4 regions of the Oleiphilus sp. HI0086 genome follow, and region 1 is predicted to be linked to each of the others. Evidence: predicted binding sites of a transcription regulator. Region 1 holds the regulator's gene; each other region holds the start of a gene.
The links. Region 1 encodes PhoB, which activates phosphate uptake and scavenging genes when phosphate is short. Its sites were predicted from a motif close to TGTCATANNNNTGTCANA; they were not measured.
Positions count from the first base shown of each region.

Region 1 (4,284 bases):
TGTCACTTATCAAGGCTGGGCTGTACCAAGTCTTGAGGAGAGGCGGATACTAAAAGTGAGAGAGCGTCAGAAAGCGCTGGTCAGGGAAGTTGAGCTGCTTTGTTTCGGAGAAGTATGGGTGATAGCGCGCAGTATTATTCCGAAAACAACGCTAAGTGGTTATGAAAGACAGCTTCAGTATTTGGGAGATAAGCCTTTAGGCGCATTTCTGTTTAAATCCAGAGTTATGACGCGTAGTAAGCTTGAAAGTGTCTCCTTGGTGAAACAGTTTAAAGAACCCGTATTTGGGCGGCGCTCGGTATTTTTTCTTCGTCAGAAACCATTGCTGGTGAGCGAACTATTTATGCCTCGGGTATTTGAGGCAAGCAAACGAGAGAAATAGGCATATGAATACTCAGAGTAAACCCGCGTTTGCAAGTGTTGCAATGGACTACGTAAGGCTTGCGAGGTTGGATAAGCCTATAGGTATTTATCTGGTTTTGTGGCCAACGCTTTGGGCATTATGGTTTGCTGCCGAGGGCATACCAGCTATGGATGTGTTAGCTATTTTTATCGCCGGCTCTGTTTTCATGCGCTCGGCAGGCTGCGTAATCAATGACTTTGCGGATAGAAAAATAGACGGTCATGTAAAGCGCACTGAAGCTCGCCCTCTGGTGACGGGGCGGGTGAGTGCAAAACAGGCTTTGATCTTTTTCGCCGTTTTATGTCTGTTGTCTTTCATCCTGGTTTTGTTTACCAATGAACTGACAATTTACCTTTCATTTGGTGCACTCGCACTTGCTTCTGCTTATCCCTTCATGAAGCGCTATACTTATTTACCACAGGTGGTCTTAGGTGCTGCATTTGCCTGGTCCGTTCCTATGGCTTATGCCGCGCAAGTGAATGAACTGCCTGCGCATATCTGGTTGATCTATATGGCAACAGTCTTGTGGACCGTTGCTTATGATACGATGTATGCCATGGTCGATAGGGATGATGATATCAAAATCGGCGTTAAATCCACGGCCATCTTATTTGGTTCGGCTGATCGGGCGATTATCGCATTTTTGCAGGTTTTGGTGATATTGACGCTGAGCTTGTTAGGTGAACAGCTTGAAATGGGGCAGTTTTACTTTCTGAGTATTGTCGTTGCGTCGGTACTATTTGTATATCAGCAGCACTTGATTCGCCATCGTGACAGAGATGAGTGCTTTAAGGCGTTTTTGAACAATAACTGGGTGGGTATGGTTTTATTCCTGGGACTGTTTCTAGACTTTTATGTCAGGTGAATTGTAAAACTTCGCAAAAAGGAGCGCTCATTAGGTTCTCAGCATAGGCTTACAGTGTAGTGTCATAAAACTGTAACAGCTTGCCGTTTTAATACAGTTTGATTTTTGGAGTAAGTACTATGTCAGAAAAAACCGTATTAATTGTTGATGATGAAGCATCAATCAGAGAAATGATTGCTGTTGCTTTAGAAATGGCTGATTACAATTGTATCGAAGCTTCAAATGCGCAGGATGCATTTATTGCTATTGTGGATCAACGTCCCGATATGATTTTACTTGATTGGATGTTGCCAGGCACTAGCGGAATTGAATTGGCAAGACGCTTGAAACGCAATGAAGCGACCAGTGATATCCCTATTATTATGCTGACAGCTAAAACCGAAGAGGATAATAAAGTACAGGGTTTGGAAGTCGGTGCCGACGACTATATTACTAAGCCTTTTTCTCCTCGTGAATTGGTTGCTCGTCTTAAAGCTGTACTTCGTCGTGCGACGCCTGCGGGTGTCGAAAGTGAAATCGAAATAGATGGATTGGTACTTGACCCAGTTTGTCATCGCGTTACCGCTCACAATAATTTGCTGAGCATGGGGCCAACTGAGTTTAAGCTACTGCAGTTCTTTATGACGCATCAAGACCGCGTTTATAGCCGTTCCCAGCTACTTGATCAAGTTTGGGGTGGCAATGTCTATGTTGAAGATCGAACCGTTGATGTTCATATTCGGCGCCTTCGCAAGGCATTAGGTGAAAGGCATGAATACCTGGTTCAAACTGTTCGAGGTACTGGCTATCGTTTTTCTGCTCAAGGTGCTGCATAGCGCTTGAGCATTGGTAACTTTGTTATAAAATAAGAAAGGTGGCAAGGAGCTCGATTTTTCATGCACATGACTTCGATCATTGACGAAGGGTGCACACTCTCTGTACCGTTTGCGTTTTAATGGCAAACTATTGAATCAGAGAATGAATCTGTCTTCCTGTGCTGGAGCATAAGGTTATGCACAAACGAATCATCGGTCACTTATACTCCCTTTTTTGGGCTGTGATTGGCTTGCTGGTACTTGGCCTGCTGATTGGGGAATTAGCGTGGGTTCTCGCGATTGGCTGCTTTGCCTACTTAGCCTGGACAATCAGCCAGGCTGTTAAGCTGCATCGTTGGCTTTACAGTGTACAAGAAGACCAAGCAATTCCCGAAAGCCATGGTTTATGGGGCGATCTGTTTGACGGTCTATATCAAATTCAATATCAAAATCGCATTACTCAAGAAAACTTGCGGTCAATGATTGCTCGTGTCCAATTATCTACCAATGCACTAAAAGAGGCTGTCGTCATGACTAACTCTGAAGGTGCGATGGACTGGTGGAATGACTCTGCAAGTACAGTACTTGGCTTTAAACGAGAGTCAGATAGAGGTCAGCTGATAACAAATTTGCTTAGAGACCCTTCCTTTAAGCGATATTTTGAAAGCAAGAATTACGACGAACCTTTAGAGCTACGTTCACCTTTAAATAAAAGTGCAACTTTGCAAGTACATATCACTTTGTTTGGCAAAGATGACCGCTTGGTTTTCGCGCAAGATGTGACGCGTGTGCAGCGACTTGAACAGATGCGGCGTGACTTCGTTAGCAATGTTTCTCATGATATGAGAACGCCATTGACGGTTATTAGAGGTTATATCGAAACCTTCCAGGATGCTGAAGATACACCTAAGAAGTGGCGAAGAGCCTTAAATTCAATGCAAGAGCAAACGAAACGGATGGAAAGCCTGATTAGTGACCTCTTGTTACTCGCCAAGTATGAAACTGAAGGCCTGCCTAGTAATACTCAAGCGATCGATATCGAACCGGTACTACAAGAAGTCTACCGCGACGCACGAGCCTTTAGCGCTGACAAAAATCAGAATATTCGTTTGGACTTTGAAAGCACCAAACCCTGTTTATTTACCGGTGACTCTCGTCAGCTTTATAGCGCCTTCTCAAACCTTGCGTTTAATGCAGTTAAGTATACGCCCACCGGTGGTGATATCGACATCAGCTGGTGGCTGGATGAAGAAGGTGCTCACTTTTGTGTGCGTGATACCGGTGAAGGTTTTGATTCCGTTCACATCCCTCACTTGACGGAACGCTTCTATCGAACGGACCCCAGCAGAGACCACTCAAGTGGCGGCTCAGGCTTGGGCTTAGCGATCGTGAAGCATGTATTGATCAATCATAATGCCGAGCTGGAAATCCATAGTGAAGAAGGCATAGGCAGTGAGTTTATTTGTCACTTCCCGGCATCGATAATGGTTTCCAGTAGCTCGGCTAATGAACAGAAAGCGCTAGCAAATGCATCTTGATGAGCTATCTGCATTTACTTGGATAGCTTTTTCTGCGCCTCTGCTTCAAAGTTCATATTGATATTGCCTAAAGATCTTTCTTCGTTTACCCAAAATGCGACCGCGCCACACACCGCAGCGGGCAGTGCCAGAAAATTCACGATAGGCAGAAGCGTTGCCCCAAACGTTACCAGCCCAAAACCTAGTGATGTCAGACGATGGCTAGCCAGGTAGTTTTTCATATCGGGGAAGCTCATCTTATTATTATCTGCCGGGTAGTCGATATATTGAATGGCCATCATCCAGGCTGAGAAAATAATCCAGATAACAGCAATAATCACATTCAAGCCGGGGATTAAGCCTAAAACCAATAGCACTAGCACCCGCGGGATATAATAAACAAGCTTTTGGAGTTCTCGCATGATGGTTCTGGGAACCATTGCCAGTAGCTCGCTCCATGAGAAGTCTTCACCTTTATCTTGGCCGCTTAAGTGCTTTTCAGTGAGTTCTGCCAGGTAGCCATAAAAAGGAGCGCCGATTAAATTCGCGGCGGCAATAAAGCCATAAAACAGCGTCATTAAGATGGCTAAGAAGTAGATTCCCCAGAATAACCACTCCATGAATCCTAGCCATTCTGGGACCCAAGACAATAAGGTCGCCATCCAACCGTCTACTAGGCTATATGCCCACATGATGAGCAGCGTA
Region 1 is NZ_LWFZ01000001.1:9,412-13,695, forward strand. It holds gene A3756_RS00050 (chorismate lyase) at 1-382, shown strand, start outside; gene ubiA (4-hydroxybenzoate octaprenyltransferase) at 387-1,268, shown strand; gene phoB (phosphate regulon transcriptional regulator PhoB) at 1,388-2,083, shown strand; gene phoR (phosphate regulon sensor histidine kinase PhoR) at 2,260-3,600, shown strand; gene cysZ (sulfate transporter CysZ) at 3,615-4,284, opposite strand, start outside.

Region 2 (4,284 bases), on a different contig from region 1:
AATATATCTGCAACCAAGTCGATCTGCCGAGGATCAATCTTCAAAGTTTTGATTGACTGAACATCAGGAGAAACCACTCTAAAGCCGACATGACATAGCGACTGACAAAGTGTAACGATACGAGAATCGTCTTTTCCAAAAGGAGACATGCCGTGAAAGAACGCAATGCATCCCTTCGGTTTTATATGCGGTTCATAGACATCAACACTGACGCAGCTGCTATCAATATCACTCCCCTCAAGATAAAGCAGTTCGCTACGGGCAGACTTCTCGCCCGACGCCTGCTCACCATGCAATGTCCACATCACATTCAATGCTTGCCAGGCCGCACGCATTATTTATCTTCCTGTTGTTCAATAACTTCAGGGATATAGCGCTTACGCTTCTTTTCCTTGATCTTACTGACATCGACCATCACTAAACCGTCGATACAATCACCAAAGTCAGGGTCAACACCAAAGCCCAAGAACTTTAGGCCACCCGGTTCACATAGGTCGCTATACTGCTTGTACAAAGTCGGCACGCTACAGCCCATATTCGACAAGATGTTCTTAAGAATCATAAAGTCTTCTTTATAATCCGTACCTGAAAAATTCTGGCTCAAGGCATCAAGCAGATCGTTTGAGAGCAAATAGGGGTGCTTCGATACAGCCTTAGGCCGAGATTCCGTCTCGTCAAAGCTGCCAAAATAAAGAGTGAAGAAGTAAACTAATAAATCTTTTGCTGCTTTAGGCAGGTCGTTCGAGATACTGACCGGACCATATAAGTATTTCACATCAGGGTTCTTGCTTAAGTAAGAACCGATGCCATACCAAAGGTAATCCAAACTTCGTTTGCCCCAATACTTAGGCTGAACAAAACTTCGCCCAAGTTCCGCCCCTTGCTTTAGTAGAGGAAGCATTGACTCGTCATAATCAAAAAGGCTGGCGCTGTATAAGCCCTGAATACCCTGCTGTTCGATAATGTCTTTGGCATTGCCCAGGCGATAGGCACCGACAATCTCCAACTCATTTTCATCCCATAAGACCAATTGACTATAGGACGAGTCATAGTGGTCAATATCACGCCGCTCACCTGTTCCCTCGCCCACTGCGCGAAAGGCAATTTCCCTTAAGCGGCCAATCTCTCTCAATACCGCGCAGCTTCCTTCGTTCTTATAGAGAAAGATCTGTTTATTATCACTGGTCTCACCCAATCGGTTTTGAGAAGCAATAAGCTGCTTAAGTATTTGACGTGATTCAGGGTGAGCAACCGGTGACTGGGTTTGCCATATCCCCTTTTTACCCTTACCCACTTTATAGAGGTGTTTTTTGAACAGTTTGACCTGAGTCTTAACTGGCAAACCACTCTTGGCATAGGTCTCATGAATGACAAGCTTACCGACACGGATCGCAACCGTCTTGCGTGTTTGCTTATACATTTCAGGCACAAGCATCATGGTAGAAAGCGGCTTATAGATCGCAGACACACCGTAAAACAGAGCAGAGTTTGCTGCATCAATATACAAAGGCAACACCGGCGCATTCATTTCTAAAGCTATATCAAGAAAGTCACGACGCCACTTGGTATCCGTCACCCCACTCGGGCGAATACGGGATAATTCTTCACTGGGGAAAAAGATCAGCACACCTTCTCGCTCCAGGTGTTCTTTCAAAGCGACATTACGTGTTTTAGCCGTATTCTCGGAGTAAGGCTGACAAGCCAAAGTAATCGGCGCAAGCGCATCTAACTCATGAACGCCTTCATCGACCACAACACGCACGTCTGACCTTACATCACTTACCAACTTGAATACCGCCGCTGCATCCAGAGTACCTAAAGGATGATTGGCGATAATCACCAAGCGGCCTTCAGTCGGAATTCGTTCTTTCTCATTCCAAGGCGTCTGAAAGGAAAACTCAAAGTGCTGAAGAATCTGCTCGACAAACTCAACACCTTTAAGGTGAGGATGATCTCGCAGGAAAGAGTCTAAGGTTTTTCGTGAACGAGATAGTGAGCTAAGCGGTGCTCGTAATATCTCGGGAATCCCACCGTTTTTATCGGCAAGGCCATCATTGCTAGACATGCGCTCGACAGCAGGTTGAAGTGTACCGTTTGTTTTCTCACTATCTACTGCCTTGTTAACCAACAAGCTCTGAAAACCCATACCTAGACTCCTGTGTTTTTAGGCAGGATAGTAATTCAGTGTGAAGCAAATGTGACGCTTTGGTGTCAGTTTGATGTCAATGGGATCACCACGGAACACAGTTGATAAACTTGACCCTAACCCGGTAGCCCTTTAAATTGCTTGCCTACTCATACGAATTCGCCACGAACAAGAGAGCCAAAATGAAATATATCGACACCCCAAACTTCGGCGCACCTGATGTCATGCAAGTTGCTGAAGGCGAACGCCCTGGCATTCAAGAAAATGAAGTACTGGTGAAGGTAGCAGCAGCCGGCGTTAATCGCCCTGACGTGATTCAGCGACAAGGCAACTACCCGGCCCCAAAAGATGCGTCACCCATATTGGGTTTGGAAGTAGCCGGTGAAGTGGTCGAAGTCGGTTCTGCCGTTACTACCTTAAAACAAGGCGATAAGATTTGTGCACTCACCAACGGTGGTGGCTATGCCGAGTATGTAAATGTACCAGAAAGCCAATGTCTACCCGTTCCTGAAGGCTACTCAATGGTGGAAGCAGCAGCCTTGCCAGAAACCTTCTTTACAGTGTGGTCAAACGTGTTTGATCGCGGTCAGCTGAAAGCGGGCGAGACCTTTCTTATTCATGGCGGTACCAGCGGCATCGGTACCACGGCGATTCAACTAGCCAAAGCGATGGGCGCAAAAGTCTATGCCACCGCAGGCAGCGATGAGAAAGCAAAAGCCTGTGAAGCGCTGGGTGCAGAGCTTGCAGTGAACTACAACGAACAAGACTACCTGCCCACTATCAAAGACCACAATGACGGCAAAGGCATCGACGTAATTCTTGATATGGTTGGCGGTGAGTATATTCAGAAGAACCTCTTCCTCGCCGCGATTGAAGGCCGTATTATCAATATTGCTTATCTTCAAGGCCCGATCAACAAGGTAAACTTCTTGCCCGTGATGCTAAAGCGTTTAACGCTGACCGGCTCGACGCTACGTCCTCAATCTTTGGACGCTAAGGCCGCAATTGCGCAACAGCTAAAAGAAAAAGTCTGGCCGCTGCTAGAGAACAAAACCATTAAGCCTGTGATCGCCAAAACCTTCGCACTCGAAGATGTTGTTGAGGCGCATACTCTAATGGAAAGCAATGCCCATATCGGCAAAATTATTTTAGACCTTTCACACTAAGCACTCATTCCACAAAGAGAACAGCGAAACATGCAAGCGCCTATCAAGCCCGAGACAATCAATGATCTGGACCTGTCGAAAGACTTCAATATAGGCCTTGCGTGCACGCGCCCTCAAATTCCCAACTTTGATATGCAGTCTACCGCGCTCATCGTTGACCATGGCGATGAGAGTAACGAATTACATCAAGCTTATTCTTATCAGCAACTCGATAAGGCATCCAACCAATGTGCTGCACGGTTAAGTGAATTGGGCTTGATAAAGGGTGACAGGGTCATGCTTTGGCTACCGAATGTTATCGAGTTCCCGATTGCCTTTTATGGCACAGTTAAGCTTGGCGGTATTGCGGTGCCCAGCTCTATTCTGCTTAGCGGCGACGAGATTGATTACCTGGCGAAGGACTCTGGTGCCAAAGTGCTGATCACCACCGCTGCGCTGGCCGAGAAGCTACACCTGGATACACTAGAAGAGTCAGAGTTGGCTCATGTTTTGATTATCGACGAACTCGCCGAGACCGCCAGCACAAGTAGCAAGATTAAGTTTCAAAGCTTTGCAAACTTACTAGCAAGTTCATCCGATGACGAAATCGCAGTCAATACCTGCTATAACGACCCGGCCTACTTAGTCTACACCTCTGGCACCACGGGTTATCCAAAAGGCGTATTGCATGCTCACAGGGCTTTGCTGGGTCGCTTACCCGCGGCCTACCATTGGTTTGATTACCAAAGCGATAAAACTGACCGCATTCTGCATTCGGGTAAGTTCAACTGGACCTACGTACTCGGCACCGCCATGATGGACCCGATGCTGCTAGGCAAAACCGTCGTTGTTTATAACGGCGATGCCACGGCAGAAACCTGGCCGAAGCTGATCGCCAAGCACCAATGCACAATCTTTATCGGTGTACCAACCATTTATCGCCAGATCATTCAGAAAACTGAATTTTCAGCTAAAGATGTACCGACACTTCGC
Region 2 is NZ_LWFZ01000167.1:13,038-17,321, forward strand. It holds gene A3756_RS02310 (alpha/beta hydrolase) at 1-335, opposite strand, end outside; gene A3756_RS02315 (lysophospholipid acyltransferase family protein) at 335-2,146, opposite strand; gene A3756_RS02320 (NAD(P)H-quinone oxidoreductase) at 2,329-3,312, shown strand; gene A3756_RS02325 (acyl-CoA synthetase) at 3,343-4,284, shown strand, end outside.
Region 2: a site for PhoB is predicted at 2,208-2,225, ahead of A3756_RS02320 (NAD(P)H-quinone oxidoreductase). Genes of this name have one in related genera too.

Region 3 (4,284 bases), on a different contig from region 1:
TGCAGTTTGGGAAACCTGTTCGCACCATCACTCAAGCAGGGCTAACGGTTAAATTGCCTGCGCCTATTCAGACCAAGGTATTTATGGATAAGCGAATGCAGTTACTTAAGCTACCTGCATCTGAATATGTGACAAGCGATCGTCGAAATTTAGTGATTCAGAGCTTCGCTTTATGGCGAATTTCAAAGCCTGAGCTTTTTCTGGGTAGTTTGCGTAATCTCGAAGTCGCCCAATCGAGGCTGACCGATCTGGTGACGTCTAATATCGGTGCTGCAATAGGTCATGCGACCTTGAGTGGCATATTCTCTACAAGGCCTGACAAATCCAGTTTGCGAAGCATATTTGAGGAAATTACTGCAAATAGTGCTCCGGTTGCCTTACAGGATTACGGTATTGAAGTGCTTGCTATTCGCCCGAACCGTTTTGGTTTCCCTAGGCAAAATGTTCAGGCTATCTATGACCGTATGATTGCAGAGCAAAAACGTATTGCTGCTCGCTATCGTGCCGAAGGTACTGAAGAGGCTGAAAAAATTAAGGCTGAATCTGAACGAGAGGTACGTGAGCTTTTGGCTAAAGCGCATCGAGAGTCGCAAACCATGTTGGGTGAAGGGGAAGCCAGAGCAACCGAAATATTTACCGAGGCTTATGCCCAAGACCCCGAATACTATCAGTTTCGAAAAAGCATGGATTTATACAAAGACATGATGGGCAACGATACGACCTTGGTTCTATCTAGTGAGTCACCACTCGTCCAGCGCTTGTTGGAGAGCCCCGGAGCGTCAGATGCATATGCTAAGTGATTTAAGAAATATACTCGCATCAAATAAGCATGTCTTGTGGGTGATCTTTTTAGGGCTCTTGCCGTTGATATATCTCTTAAGTGGCTTTTACTCTGTAGGGCCTGAGCAGCGTGGAATATTATTGCGATTCGGAAAGATAGTCGACGATCAGGTCTTGCCTGGCATGCATTATCATTTACCTTGGCCCATGGAGACGGTAGAGAAGATACAGGCGACTTCGGTACGCTCAATGGAACTGAACATGGTGGAGGAAACATCGGCGCCAATTCAGCGGGAACTGACAACGGGTGATCAGAACTTATTGGAGGTCAGTCTGATACTTCAATATACCATAGAGGAGCCTGGCATCTTTCGTACGCAGGCGCTCGACCCTGAAGCGCTGCTATTTGAAGTATCATCCGCTGAGGTGATCCAATATATCGCCAGCAAACCAATTAACGACTTGTTAACAACGGGTCGAATTCAATTTCAAAGCTATCTAAAGAACTCCATTCAACAGCAGGCACGGGACTTGAATTTAGGTATCAGGTTGACTGCGATCCAAATTAAAAAGCTGAAGCCTCCCGGTTCTATTAAAAAGAATTTTGATCAAGCAACGATCGCGAGAACGGAAAAAAGAAAAAGAGTTCAGGAGCAGAAAAGCATAAGAAACTCTAGAATGGCTCAAGCGCGAGGTGAGGCCAATGCCTTGCATCAATCTGCCAAAGCGACAATCGAAGAAGAAATACAGAAAGCCGAAGGTGCCAGTGCCAGCTTTATTAGTAATCTGAACGAATACCGCAAGAACCCAGACTGGGTGATGCAGCAATCTCGCTTAATAACGCTTAAGTCTCTATTAAGTGAATCTCGACTAATTGTGGTGCCCGCGTTATAGCGCTATAACGCAAGTGGCGCGGTGCGTTTTTATGTGGTTTTTCTGCTCTATATTGATGAAACCGTATTTTTTAATTCACATAAATGTCACTAAACTTTCACTTCCGCTCTGCAAACTTTCGCATGCAAAAAACATCTATTCTAAGATTTTTTATTTGAGGAAGAGTTACGATGAGTGTGAGTTCTAAGTTTACAAAAAGACCTTTAGTGTCGGCCATTTTTCTTGCAACCTTAGCGCTAGCAGGCTGTGAAGATGGTGATGATGGTGAGGCGGGTGCTGCAGGTGCAGCTGGTGTAGCAGGTGTTGATGGAACGAATGGTACTGATGGTACTAACGGTACAGATGGCGCTGATGGTGCAGACGGTAGCGATGGTATTTCTAACTATATTCCTATGGGGCTAAAGCGCTATGCAACAGCGCCAGTTGGTGCAGAATTCACCGGTATGTTCTTAAATACTGATGGCACATTATTCTTAAACGTTCAGCACCCAAGTTCTTCAAATACAACTGCTGACGCAGACGGCAAGATTTTTGACAAGGGCACTGTAGGTGTTGTTGTTGGTGAAGACTTCAATAACTTCCCGGCTAACTTTGCTGCCTTGGATGCGCCAATTGCAACTGCTGATAAAGAAGTGGTTATGACAGCAACAGGTCGTTATCAAGTTCTTGCTCAGCAAGAAGATACTTTGGTCGATGGCAATGAGATGGGTGATATTCTTGCTGCCGATGGCACGACTCTGATTAAGAGCTCTAATGACCCGGATTTTAACGGTGTTATCTCTGACGGTGGTACAGGCTTCTACCTATACACTAACTGGGAAGACCGCCCAGGAAGCATGAGCCGTATGAACCTAAGCAACCTTGGCGCAGGTGAGACGGGTTACCAAAATATATCTCTTGAAGGTATGTTAGATTTCTCTTCAGTTGATGGAACGTGGGTAAACTGCTTCGGTACTGTCAGTCCTTGGGGCACGCCTTTGACAGCAGAAGAGCTTTACTTTGATGACACGGCTGATTGGTTTGATGAATCATATCAATACTTCAGCAACCCTCAATCACTTGCTCAGTACTTGGGTTACCCAACTGACGGTTCTGGTGCATGGCCAAACCCGTACAAGTATGGCTACATTGTTGAAGTCGGTACGTCTAGCACTGCTGCAGACCCAGCGCTTGCAAACGTAGAACTAAATAAACTTGAGCTTCAAGGCCGCTTCTCTCACGAAAACAGCGTAGTGATGCCTGACCAGAAAACAGTATTCTTGAGTGATGACGGAACGGGTGTTGTGTTCTTCAAGTTTGTTGCTGATGCAGCAGGTGATATGAGCTCTGGTACTTTATACGCTGCGAAAGTCACTCAGACGAATGGTGTTAGCGATCCTTCTGAAGCTGCTTTTGCAATTGAGTGGATTGAGCTTGCGCACGGTGCTGAAGCTGATATCGAAGCTGCAATTGCTGAATATGATGCGGGCACACTTGCTAGCCCAAGCTATATTACTGATCAGCAAATCAATGATTGGGCTGAAGCTAAGCTTTCTCAGGATCTAGATGGCAGCGGTTCTGTTGCAGCTGATCCCTTTACTGATGACCGTCCTGCTTTCCTAGAGAGCCGTAAAGCAGCTGTTGCTTTGGGCGCGACGGGTGAGTTCCGTAAGATGGAAGGTGTTGTTATCAACTATGGTCTTGCAGATAACTGGTGGAATGCTGGTGCTGCTGATGGTGATCAGGCTTACATGTATATGGCTATGTCATCATTTGACAAAACAATGGCTGATGATGAAGGTGATATCCAGCTAGACGGCACTCACGGCCCATGCGGTGTGGTATATCGTATGACCTTGAAAGAAAACGCTGGCAACGTAGACGTTGATACTATGGTTCCTGCAATTGTAGGTGGCCCATACTACTCTGATCGTGATGTGAATGAGTGTAGTGTTAACAATATCTCTAACCCGGATAACCTAGCTGTAATGGACGACGGTCGTCTATTGATTGGTGAAGATACTGGGAATCATGAAAACAATGTTATCTGGGTATATGAAGATCCAGCACTGTAGTTTTCATTAAGTTAGTACTCTAAGAGTACTGTAAGGGGAGGGCGAATTGTTGCCCTCCTTTTTTCTCAGACACTAAAGAAATTCTTATGAAATATATTAACCTATTGGCCTTACTTGTTCTGATGAGTGCTTGTAGCAGTGATTCGAATACGAGCAAGAGCAACACACAAAATGACCCTGATGCTGAAACAGAGCTATTAGCGAGTCTTAATTTCCCGACAGAGATTAATGAGGGAACATCAGGTCAGCTTCGTGCGACGGAAGATGGCATTACCTATAACAAAGAAGCGATTGTCCCTCCTCAGTGTTATACCAAACATGAAGCAAAGCACAATCCATGTATGGCTTGTCACCAGACACATCCTTTTGGCTCCAGCACAAACTATATGGCCGATGGCGTATTACAGGCAGAATATGCTTTCTCTGATGTTGGGGTGACCAATCATTGGAAGAACTTGTTTGAAGATAAGACTGAAAAGGTTGGTCAGATCTCAGATCAAGAGGTTATTGATTACATTAATACGGATAACTACACGCCTTTAATTGAGCAATTAGA
Region 3 is NZ_LWFZ01001040.1:2,776-7,059, reverse strand. It holds gene hflC (protease modulator HflC) at 1-800, shown strand, start outside; gene hflK (protease modulator HflK) at 784-1,674, shown strand; gene A3756_RS18525 (alkaline phosphatase PhoX) at 1,845-3,728, shown strand; gene A3756_RS18520 (hypothetical protein) at 3,815-4,284, shown strand, end outside.
Region 3: a site for PhoB is predicted at 1,759-1,776, ahead of A3756_RS18525 (alkaline phosphatase PhoX). Genes of this name have one in related genera too.

Region 4 (4,284 bases), on a different contig from region 1:
GTCGATGAATACCAGGACACCAACGACCTTCAGCACGCACTGTTAAGCTATATCGCAGGGGACCGCGCCAAAGTGACCGTCGTTGGCGACCCTGATCAGACGATATACGAGTTCCGCGGCGCAAAACCCGAATACATCATTAACGGCTTTTCCCAACAGTTTCCAGGGACGCAGAAGCTCAATTTGAGCTACTCATTCCGCTATGGGCATTGCGTTTCTTTATTAGCGAACCACCTGATTTCCCACAACTCAGGGCGACAAGCACTGCTTTGCAAATCACATGAGTCAAACCCCTCTACCCGGGTAGAAGTACACAAGTCTAAAGATGACCCCAAGACAGTGATTGATATCCTCTCAGGCACCCCTTCTCAGGATTTGTCTCAGTATGCAATTCTCACGCGAGTTTGGAGTCAGACGGTGGGCATTGAGCTCGCGTTGTTAGAAGCCGGCATCAATTACCATATGGATGGCTACCCCGGTGTATTCCACTCCAATGAAGCGCAAAGTATTTGCGCACTGTTGGAGTTGGCATGTGGACACTTTAAAACCATGTCTACTGAGCAACGGGCTTTGAAACTGGACCTTCTGTTTCATTTTCCACATGTGGGTTTACCCGACACACAGATCAAGGCCTTTTGTCATACACTTGCTCAGCATGACAGCAATTGGGGACAATTGACCAAGGAAGCCATACCTGAAGATATTAAGCGTATACAAGCTATAAAATTAGAACGGCTGGCAAGAGCACTGAATGCGCTAGAGAACAAACCGCAGCCCTTAGCCGCGACCTTTGCAAGCTATTTTAATGAAACTGAATTATATGAAGGGATTCGTTCTCTTAGCCTGAGCCACGATCATGCAGAGGAAAAAGTCGCCTCAATTCAGGGAATTGCCCGCTTTCTAGCTCAACACAAGCTTAGCCTCGAAGATACGCTCAAGCTTTTTATTAAGCTACAACAAGACTCCGAGCAACATAACCATAAGACTAAAAAAACCGATACGGTCCAGCTATCGACCATTCATCGCGCAAAAGGCCTCGAGTGGAAACAAGTCATTATTCCCGGTCTCAACAACAAAACCCTGCCCTATACCTACAAAGATGAAATGCTAAGCAAAGCCTTGCTCGAAAGTGAAAGGCGTCTGTTATACGTCGCAATGACGCGTGCCAAAGAATGCTTACACCTCCTTATTCCTGAAGATGTTTCGAACAGCAAAGCTCAAATTTCACGTTTCCAGCATGAGCTTAATATCCCGCAAAGCACAGCGTTGGGAAGTGCTCTGGATAGTAAGCAAATAGAAGTCGCATTAGGCAAACCAAGTCGTATTACGAGGCAATATGCAGAAGAGTTACGGTGCACCTTGGTCGCTAGTGATATGGCTTCAGAAAATACTTCAACGAGCAGTGCAATATGGTTCGCAAATACGGTTAAGCATGTAGTACTTGGCTTAGGTTGGGTAAAAGAAGAGTCAGGAAATGCTTTTTCAGTCGAATTCGAAGATAAAGAGCTACGCACATTCAGTAAAGAAACAGCAGATCGCTTCTTTACTGTATTGGACTAGGCTTTCAAGCGCCTAATCGCTATTTGGTAGCGCCCTGATACCGCCCATTTCATCAATGGCCACATAGATAAAAACAGCTTCGGTAATCTTACGGGTTTGACTACCTCGTGTATCGGTTCCGAAAACCTCTACTCGAATTTTCATCGAACTACGCCCGGTATCCATTAGCTCGGTATAGCAACTTACTTGGTCACCGATAGAAACTGGCGATAAAAACTCTACTCTTTCAATCGCAACAGTCGCTGAGCGGCCTTTAGATATCTGGCTCGCTGCGGTCGCTGCGGCCAAATCCATCTGTTCCATTAACCAGCCAGCGTAAATGTCACCATGTACATTGGTATTACGAGGCATCGCAATGACTTGCAAAGTCAGACGACCCGAAGGCCCCAAACCCGATTCAGATGAATTCATTTGATCTCTTTCCTTTAATAAAGCGGCTTGCTTTCAGTATAGCCAAGATCGGAAAAGTGCCAGTGAAAATCATACACATGTGACCAAAACTTGAACTGGCCCCGAATATTTCATTTTTTGTCATAAAAATTGGTCAATGCCGAAGCGACTTTCTTAGATTTAGCTATCTAAGCAATACAACAACTCCCCGCTAAGCCCCGTAGATATGGGATCTAACAGTTTTTTTACATTCTTATGACACTTATGTGACAAACAAGACGGAGCTGTCACATAACTGTAACATTGCATCTTTATAGTGGCCTCATCAAGAAAGTAAGCAAACAAATTTTTCGGCAATTAAGCCACTTAGGAGCACTCAAGATGATAAAGAAAATAGTTAGTATCTTAGCCCTCAGTACATTAGGTGCTGTGAGCACTGCACACGCAGATGTTGATCCAAACCTTCCTAAATACGAGAAAGCCAGTGGCGTTTCAGGCAACCTTTCAAGTGTTGGTTCTGATACCTTGGCAAACCTGATGACACTTTGGGCCGAAGACTTTAAGCGTAACTACCCAAATGTAAACATTCAGATTCAAGCAGCGGGTTCTTCAACTGCGCCTCCAGCTTTGACTGAAGGTACCTCAAACATTGGCCCAATGAGCCGTATGATGAAAGACAAAGAGCGCGGCGCATTCGAAAAGCGTCACGGTTATGCGCCAACAGCCGTTCCAGTTGCAATCGATGCATTAGCAGTATTCGTAAACAAAGATAACCCAATCAAAGGTTTGACTATTCCTCAGATCGACGCGGTTTTTTCATCTACTCGTAAGTGTGGCTTCGACAAAGAAGTAAAAACTTGGGGTGACTTGGGTGTGACGGGTAACTTGGCTGGCCAAACTGTTCAGCTTTTCGGTCGTAACTCTGTATCAGGTACTTACGGTTACTTCAAAAAGAAAGCACTATGTAAAGGTGACTTCAAGAACAACGTAAATGAGCAGCCAGGTTCAGCATCAGTTGTTCAGGGCGTATCTGAGTCTATCAACGGTATCGGTTACTCAGGTATCGGTTACAAGACTGCATCTGTTCGCGCACTACCACTTAGCAAAAAAGCAAGCCAGCCATTTGTTGAAGCGACTTCAGCAAACGCGGTAACAGGCAAATATCCACTATCTCGCTTCCTATATGTTTACATCAATAAAGCGCCTAACAAAGACTTGTCTCCACTTGAAGCAGAGTTTGTTAAGTCAGTATTGTCTCAGCAAGGTCAGGAAGTTGTGGTAAAAGACGGTTACGTTCCACTACCTTCAAAAGTTGCTGAAAAGAGCTTGAAGGAACTTGGCCTACTGTAAATAACACAGGCTACTTCCGTCAGGGATGACGGTTACAAATTGTAATATAATAAAAAATCTTCTCACCATTCTATGATGAGGAGATTTTTACTTTATAATACGCGCACTTTTTACACGCTAAATCTTATTCGCAAAGATAATCTGGACATGACGACTATGAATAAAGCTGCTGTATCTGAGCCACCTAAGCTCGACTTTGATAGCCCTAAACTCGTACGCTACCGTAAGATTAGGAAGATCAAAGACCAGGTTGCAAGCACCTCTATTGGCATGGGAGGAGGCAGTGTCATCTTGGCGATCACGCTGATTTTCTTCTATCTGCTTTATGAAGTTATGCCATTGTTCGAGTCGGCTGAAATTGAGGCCGTCAGTGAATACCAAGTTCCAGCAGCAGACTCAGGCACAACGCTATACTACGCCATGGAAGAGCAAGCTGAAAAAGCCCTTCGTGTGACGGATCAGGGCAATATTATCTTCTTCAATACGCAAGACGGCAGCGTTGTCAGTAATCAGCGCCTACCCATCCCTGAAGGCGTTAGTGTCACAAGCGTCAGTGCTGCAGAGCCCGCCAGTCGCACTATTTTGGCAGGTTTGAGTAATGGCCAAATTATTATCGTTAAGCACAGCTACAAGATCACCTATCCAAACGATAAGCGCCTTATTACGCCTTATATCGAGTTTCCCTTTGGCGAAGAGCCAATGGATATGGACGAATCAGGGCACCCAATTACATTTGTCTCATTATCATTAACTGAAGACGCCATTTTGATCGTTGGCGCGAATGATCAAAGTGAACTGTTCTCAACTCGCTTCTCAAAAGAAGAAAACTTCATGACCGGTGAGGTAATGCTTGAAGCAGAGCCTGTTAGCATGCCGACATTGAATAGTGAACCAAAGTTCGTCATCGCTGAACCCGGTATGCGCTGGGTTTTTGTAGCATCGGAAAAAGACATCAACATCTTCGACCTGGCCGATAACGAACAG
Region 4 is NZ_LWFZ01000058.1:71-4,354, reverse strand. It holds gene A3756_RS00890 (ATP-dependent helicase) at 1-1,560, shown strand, start outside; gene A3756_RS00885 (acyl-CoA thioesterase) at 1,573-1,971, opposite strand; gene A3756_RS00880 (PstS family phosphate ABC transporter substrate-binding protein) at 2,332-3,300, shown strand; partial or broken gene A3756_RS00875 (phosphate ABC transporter permease) at 3,457-4,284, shown strand, end outside.
Region 4: a site for PhoB is predicted at 2,236-2,253, ahead of A3756_RS00880 (PstS family phosphate ABC transporter substrate-binding protein). Genes of this name have one in related genera too.